2 regions of the Nonomuraea sp. B10E15 genome follow, and region 1 is predicted to be linked to the other one. Evidence: riboswitches for the same ligand, from Rfam matches in the RefSeq annotation. Region 1 holds a riboswitch; the other holds the start of a gene.
The links. A riboswitch is a leader RNA that binds a small molecule or an ion and turns the genes downstream of it on or off. The one in region 1 is predicted to bind cobalamin.
Positions count from the first base shown of each region.

Region 2: it holds a riboswitch for cobalamin, as region 1 does, so the genes downstream of both, ABGB14_RS13750 (ribonucleoside-diphosphate reductase subunit alpha) here and ABGB14_RS37410 (CbtB-domain containing protein) in region 1, are expected to answer to the same signal.

Region 1 is NZ_JBDPMB010000019.1:96,637-100,016, reverse strand. Features, by position in the region: gene ABGB14_RS37420 (histidine phosphatase family protein) at 1-517, opposite strand, end outside; gene ABGB14_RS37415 (CbtA family protein) at 523-1,290, opposite strand; gene ABGB14_RS37410 (CbtB-domain containing protein) at 1,299-1,487, opposite strand; cobalamin riboswitch at 1,518-1,647, opposite strand; cobalamin riboswitch at 1,725-1,850, shown strand; gene ABGB14_RS37405 (ABC transporter substrate-binding protein) at 2,008-3,006, shown strand; gene ABGB14_RS37400 (iron ABC transporter permease) at 3,003-3,380, shown strand, end outside.
Region 2 is NZ_JBDPMB010000003.1:174,489-177,868, forward strand. Features, by position in the region: gene ABGB14_RS13750 (ribonucleoside-diphosphate reductase subunit alpha) at 1-1,394, opposite strand, end outside; cobalamin riboswitch at 1,513-1,708, opposite strand; gene ABGB14_RS13755 (tripartite tricarboxylate transporter substrate-binding protein) at 1,713-2,660, opposite strand; gene ABGB14_RS13760 (SAM-dependent methyltransferase) at 2,832-3,380, opposite strand, start outside.

The DNA.
Region 1 (3,380 bases):
AGCCCTCCCGCGTGACGGCCAGCCCGGTGGTGGACAGAGGAGCCAGATCGAAACGGCCGGCACCCGGCGGGCCCAGCCCCAGGGCGTGCCCGAGCGCGGCCCGGATGGCGCCCGCGTCGCACACCACGACCCCGCCGGGCTCCTCCCGGACGGAGTCGAGCCAGGCTCCTACCCTGACCGCGAGTGCCGCCCTGCTCTCGCCGCCGTGCGGAGCCGCGTGCGGGTCGGACAGCCAGCTCGCCAGCTCGTCCGGCTCCTCCCGCACGACTTGCTCGTACGGCAGGCCGCGCCACCTGCCGCAGTCCGCCTCCGCGAGCGCCGGGACGACCCGCGCGTCCAGCCCGAGGGCAGCGGCGGTCTGCCGTGCCGCACGGGCGGGAGCGGCCCACGCGACCGTTGCGGCGACCGCCGGGCCGAGCACGGCGGCTCTGGCCAGATCCGCCGCGTCGGCGTCCTCGTCGGCCGGAAAGCGCACGGCGCGCATGCCCGGCGTCGTGGCGTGCCGGACGAACAGCACCCCGCTCAGCTCGGCGCGGCGGCGCTCAACGGTACGTCGCTCGTACGCCGCACCGCCCGCTCGCTCATCCAGCCGAACAGCAGGCCGAAGGCCGCCCAGAAGATGAGCTGGGTGCCGATCGAGGCGAGCCTGAACTCCCACAGCAGCGTGCCGGGGAAGCCGTCGGCCACCTCGTCGACCGTTGGCAACAGCGCCCAGGCGGCACCCACGGGGATGAGAAAGCCGATGACCGCCGCCACCCAGCGGGCCCACGGATCCGCGGTGACACGGCGGGCGGTGGCCACCGCGATCGCCGTCGCCGCCAGCCCGACGAGGATCATCACGAGGTAGAGCACCGTACGGCTGTTGATCGTCTCTGGGTCACCTACCGCCGGCGGGTTGGCCGGATACTTCACGAAGGGAACGAGGATGACCGCGACGAAGGCCGTTCCTGCCGCGGCGAGTGCCAGCAGCCCGTCGGAGCGCGGTCCCACCCGTCCGCGCAGGCCGGCGAACACGAGCGCGAACACGCCGCCCACGGCCAGCCCGTACAAGCCGGTGGCGAGGAAGAGCCCGGCCTTCTGCGCCGGCCTGCTGACCTCGGCCTCCTCGCCGTGGTTGTGCCCGGCCTCCTCGGCGGCGGGCGGCTCCGGTACCTCGGCCTGGGCCGCGGCCTCCTCCAGGGCGATCGCCGCATCGACGCGCGGCTCCCCGAAAGCGAAGGCGAATCCGCCCGCGATCAGTCCGGCCAGCAGCCCCACGAGCAGGCCTCTGACCAGGAAAGTGCGTACCATCCCGGCCCCTAGTGACAGGGCACGCCGAGCAGATGCCGCCCGTCGTGCATCAGCTCGTGCAGGAAGGCGCCCGTCTGGGAGACCGCGCCATTGTCCATCAGGACCAGGTAAGCGACGAGCAGCAGCACCGGCACCGCCAGCAGCCAGGGGCGCAGGCGTGGGAAGGGAATAGTGGACGGAGTGGTCAAACCACTCATACGAGCCTCCTCGGGGTGACGCGTCCCATAGCGAGGTCACGGCGGCCAAGCGACCTGGCTCCCGGGATCCACGTCCCGGATACAGTGGCGCGTCCGCACCGGCATCTCACCGGATTTCCCTTGGACAACCGTGAAATCTACCGGAACGTATCCTTTCCTCCCGTTCGCGTCAATGCACTCCAGCGGCCACCGGGCAAGGTGTGCGTATGAGACGATGCCGGACGTAGGCGACGGCGGAACGAGGAAGCCGGTGTGAATCCGGCGCGGTCCCGCCACTGTGATCGGTGAGCGAACCCCACGCAGGCCACTGCCCGTCAGGGTGGGAAGGCCGGGGCGAGCGTCGACCCGAGAGCCAGGAGACTCACGCGGTCGCCTCCTCGAAGAGATTGGGGCGGATCTCCCCAAGAGAGGACGGTGGTCGGCATGCCGCGAGCTCGGCATGACACTTTTCCCGCTGCCTGGCGTGCGGCCCTTCTCCAGCGATCCAGCCCTGTCATGCCGGTCAGGAAAGGTCCCGCCCATGACGAGCCGACGCTCGCTTCCCCTGTCGCTCATGGCGCTCGCCGTGCTGATCATCGGGCCGGTCGCCGGATGCGCCGATGCCCAGCAGGCCGCGCCACCACCGTCTGCCGAGACGTCCGCCGCCGGCTTCCCGGTCACCGTGACGAACTGCGGGGCGACCACCACGTACGAGCGTGCTCCGCAGCGGGCGGTCACGATGAACCAGCACGTCACCGAGATCATGCTGGCCCTCGGGCTGGAGACGTCGATGGCCGGCACGGCATTCCTCGATGACCGGATCCCGCAGGAGTACGAGACCGCCTACAACAGCGTCAAGGTCCTCGCCAAGGAGTACCCCTCGTACGAGTCGCTGCTGTCCGTCGAACCCGACTTCGTCTACGGCGGATTTCAGAGCGCCTTCGACGACAAGGAAGGACGAGGCCGCGCCACCCTGGCCAAGGCCGGTATCGACGCCTACCTCAACCTGGAAGCCTGCCCGTCCGGTCCGGTGACCATGGACCTCCTGGAGGAGGAGATCCGCACAGTCGGCCGGATCTTCGGCGTCAGCGACCGTGCCGAGCAGCGTGTCGCCGAGATGCGCGGCGTCCTGGACGGCGTCGAGACGAAGGTGGGCGAGGTCGAGCCGGTCAAGGTGTTCGTCTACGACAGCGGCGACAAGGCCGCCTTCACCGCCGGCGGCGCCGGAATCGGCAATGACATGATCACCCGGGCCGGCGGCGTCAACCTGTTCGCGGACCTGCCCAAGACGTTCGGTGACGTCTCCTTCGAGCAGGTCGCCGAACGCGCGCCGGAGGTGATCGTGATATACGACTACGGCGATCAGCCGGTGGCGGACAAGAAGAAGTTCCTGCTGAGCAACCCGGCGCTCAAGGACGCGCCCGCGATCAAGAACCAACGCTTCGCGGTGCTCCCGCTGTCGTCCACGCTGCTGGGAGTCAGGGCGCCGGAGGGCGTCGAGTCGCTCGCGGGCCAGCTCCATCCGGACCGCATCTCGTGACCGCGCCGGCGGAGGCCGCGCCTCCCCGGCTCCGCGCGCGCCTGCCGTACACGCTGGTCCTGATCCTGCTCGGCGCGGCGGTCCTGGCGGCGGCCACGGCCGGGATCGCGGCCGGGTCGGTCGCCCTGGCGGCCGGTGACGTGTGGGGCATCCTGCTGCACCGGATCGTGCCCGGGCTGATCGAGCCCACCTGGCCGGTCGTCAGGGAGACGATCGTGATGGACGTACGCGTGCCCCGCGTGCTGCTGTGCGGCATCGTCGGAGCCGGGCTGTCGGTGTGCGGGATGGCACTGCAGGCGCTGGTACGCAACCCGCTGGCCGACCCGATGTTGCTCGGCGTCTCGTCGGGGGCGAGCGTCGGCGCCGTGCTGGTC
Region 2 (3,380 bases), on a different contig from region 1:
AGCCGCAGCGCGAAGAACACGTCGGCCAGGCCCATGACACCGAGCCCGATCGGCCGCCACCGCCTGTTGGCCGCCTCGGCCTCGGGCGTCGGGTAGAAGCCGAGGTCGATGGTGCGGTCGAGGAAGCGCACGGCCGTGCGTACGGTCCGGCGCAGCCGCTCCCAGTCGACACCGCCGTCCGCGAGGCAGGCGGCCAGGTTGACGGAGCCGAGGTTGCACACGGCCGTCTCCGCGTCGCTCGTGACCTCGAGGATCTCGGTGCACAGGTTGGACAGGTGGATGACGTTGCCGGGGCGGCCGGTCTGGTTGGAGGTGCGGTTGGCGGCGTCCTTGAAGGTCATCCAGCCGTTGCCGGTCTGGGCGAGGGTGCGCATCATCCGGCCGTACAGGATCCTGGCGGGGACCTGCCGGACGTGGCGCCCGGCCGCCTCGTACGCGCGGTAGGCGGCGGTGAACTCCTCCCCGTACAGGTCCGTGAGGTCGGGCGTGTCCTTGGGGTCGAACAACGACCAGGGCTCGTCGGCCTCCACGCGGCGCATGAACTCGTCGGGCACCCAGTTGGCCAGGTTGAGGTTGTGGGTGCGGCGGGCGTCCTCACCGGTGTTGTCGCGCAGTTCCAGGAACTCCTCGATGTCGGCATGCCAGGTCTCCAGGTAGACGCAGGCCGCGCCCTTGCGCCGGCCGCCCTGGTTGACCGCCGCCACCGACGCGTCGAGCGTGCGCAGCCAGGGCACGATGCCGTTGGAGTGGCCGTTCGTGCCCCTGATGAGGGAGCCGCGCGAGCGTACGCGGGTCCACGAGATGCCGATGCCGCCGGCGTACTTGGAGAGCCGGGCGACCTGCCCGTAGCGGTCGTAGATGCCCTCCAGCTCGTCGCGCGGCGAGTCGAGCAGGAAGCACGACGACAGCTGCGGCCGGCGCGCGCCCGCGTTGAACAGGGTGGGCGAGCTCGGCAGGTAGGACAGGCTGGACATGAGCGCGTAGAGCTCGGCCGCCTCGGCGACCGACTCCGCCAGCCCGCAGGCCACGCGGAGGAAGAAGTGTTGCGGCCGCTCCAGCACCTTACGGGTCTCGGGATGGCGCAGCAGGTAGCGGTCATAGACCGTGCGCAACCCGAAATACTCGAACCGGCCGTCCGCCTCCGCGCAGATCAGCGCGTCCAGCTCGGCGGCGTGCGCGGCGACGAACTCCGCCAGCCCGTCCTGGATCAGCCCCGCCGCGTGGGTGGCCGCGACCGACTGGGAGAACGAGCCCACCCCGTGCCCGGCCGCCTCGTCGGCGATCTCCTCGGCCAGCAGGCCGGCGGCGATCCGGGAGCTGGCCGGATCGGTGATCACCCGGGCGGCGGCCTCCTCGATGGCCAGGCGGCGGTCAACATCGACGATCTGCGTCACGTGCTCTCTCCTCGCGAGCTCATCCCCGTGAGGGCGCGCGAGAGCACGGCGGCATGGACCCACGGCCGCACCAGCCCCCGGCCCTCCCTCGAGGCCATGGACACTGCTCGCCGGGCGCATGACCCGGCACGTCGCGGGCAGGTCTTCGGGCTCGCGGGCGTGCTCATGGCGCCTACTGGCCGTCGCTTCCCGGATCGCTCCAGTGCATGTGACGGCGGTCGTTCCCGCTCACCGCTGCGGGGCAGCCCCGGAATCGCACCGGGTTCCCTTTCACTCCGCCTCCTGGGAGGCGAACCAGCGACGACCAGGATCCTACATCTAGTGGCGGATCCCGCAACCACCCCTGCATATTGTGGATTTGGTCGTGTCGACCAGCCCGAGGTCCCGCAGCACCTCGCGCGTGCGCCGGACCTCGGAGGCGAGCCACAACTCGAAGTCGTCGCCGGTGAGCGGGATCGAGACCCATCCGGCGGCCCGGCAGGCCGCCTCCCAGCCGGCCGAGCGGGTCACCTCGTCGCACATGCCGACGGCCGACTCGCGGCTCTCTTCCGGCATGTCGTGAGCGCCGAAGGCCGCGATCCAGTCCACGAAATCCACCCGTACGCCGGATTCCAGCAGCGTCGGAACGTCGAGCTCCGGCACCCGCTCGGCCGAGGACACCGCGAGCGCCCTGATCCGGCCGCGCCCGATGATCGTGCGCCACTCCGCGACCCGGCCGGCGGCGGCGACCGCCTTGCCGGACGACAGCGCGGCGACGACCTCGTGGCGGCTGGGGTAGCCGGTGTAGTCGACCTGCCGGGTGTCGGCGCCGAGCCCTTTGGCGATGAGGCCGAACAGCAGGTGGTCGGGATTTCCCTGCGGACCGCCGGCCAGCATCGTCTGCCCGGGCCTGGTGCGCAGGGCGGCGCCGAAGTCGCCGAAGTCCTTGAAGCGGGAGCTCTCGGGCACGACCACGACCTCGACCTCGCCGGCCAGCCTGGCCAGCGGGGTGGCGGCGTCGAGCAGGCTCTGTCCCTGGTTGAGCTCGGCGGCGGCCAGCGCCGGCAGGCCGGTCACCGTGACCTGCGGGCCCTCGCCCGTCTCGTAACCGGCGGCGCGGGCCACGCCGGCGAACACGTGCCCCGCGCGACCCCACCGGCGCCCGCCCGGATTGATCGAGAATCGGGTGCGCAGCACGGACGCGCCTTCGGTGAACCGCTGCGCGCCGCAGCCGGCCGCGCACGCGGCCAAGCCCAGCCCCAAGGCCAAGAACCGCCGTCGCCGCATGCGCCCCTCCCCGAGCTCACCCGCCACTCCAGGTTATTGACCCGTGGCGGAGCGTCACGCACCGGGGCCCCGTCGGCGTGCTGCGCTCTCGTACGAGGGACGGCCTGTGCGGCCGCCGGCCCGGGTCAGCGCCGAGCCCGCCGCGGCCCGGGACGCCTTCCCTGGCCGCTGTCAGCCGGGTTTCCTGCCGACCCCCGCCATCAGCGACGACGGCAGCGACCAGTCGCCCACCAGTTTGGGGCGGTCGGGACGCCAGTCGGTGGCCTGCACCAGCCCCGGCGGCTCCAGCGGGAAGTCGCCGAAGAACGCGCGGATCTCGGACGGCGGACGGTCGGCGCCCGTCGCGGACGAGCCCCGGGAGGGGACCCTGGCGCGATCGCCGTCCTCCATCCGGGCCATCGTCGTCGCGTGGGAGATCACCAGGTGGCTGCCGGGCGCCACCCGCTCGCGCAGCGCGGCCACCGCGTTCTGCGCGCCGGCCGTGTCCGGGACGAAGTGCAGGATCGACACCAGCAGCACCCCGACCGGCTCGGCCAAGTCGAGCAGGGCGCCCGCCCGCGCCAGCACCTCGTCGGTGTCGAGCAGGTCGGCCTCCACGAAGACGGCCCTGCCCGAGTCCTCGAGCAGGGCCCTGGAGTGCGCGGCGACGACCGGATCATGATCGACGTAGACGACCCGGGCCTCGGGCGCGACCTCGTGCGCGCTGCCCTGGGTCGGCAG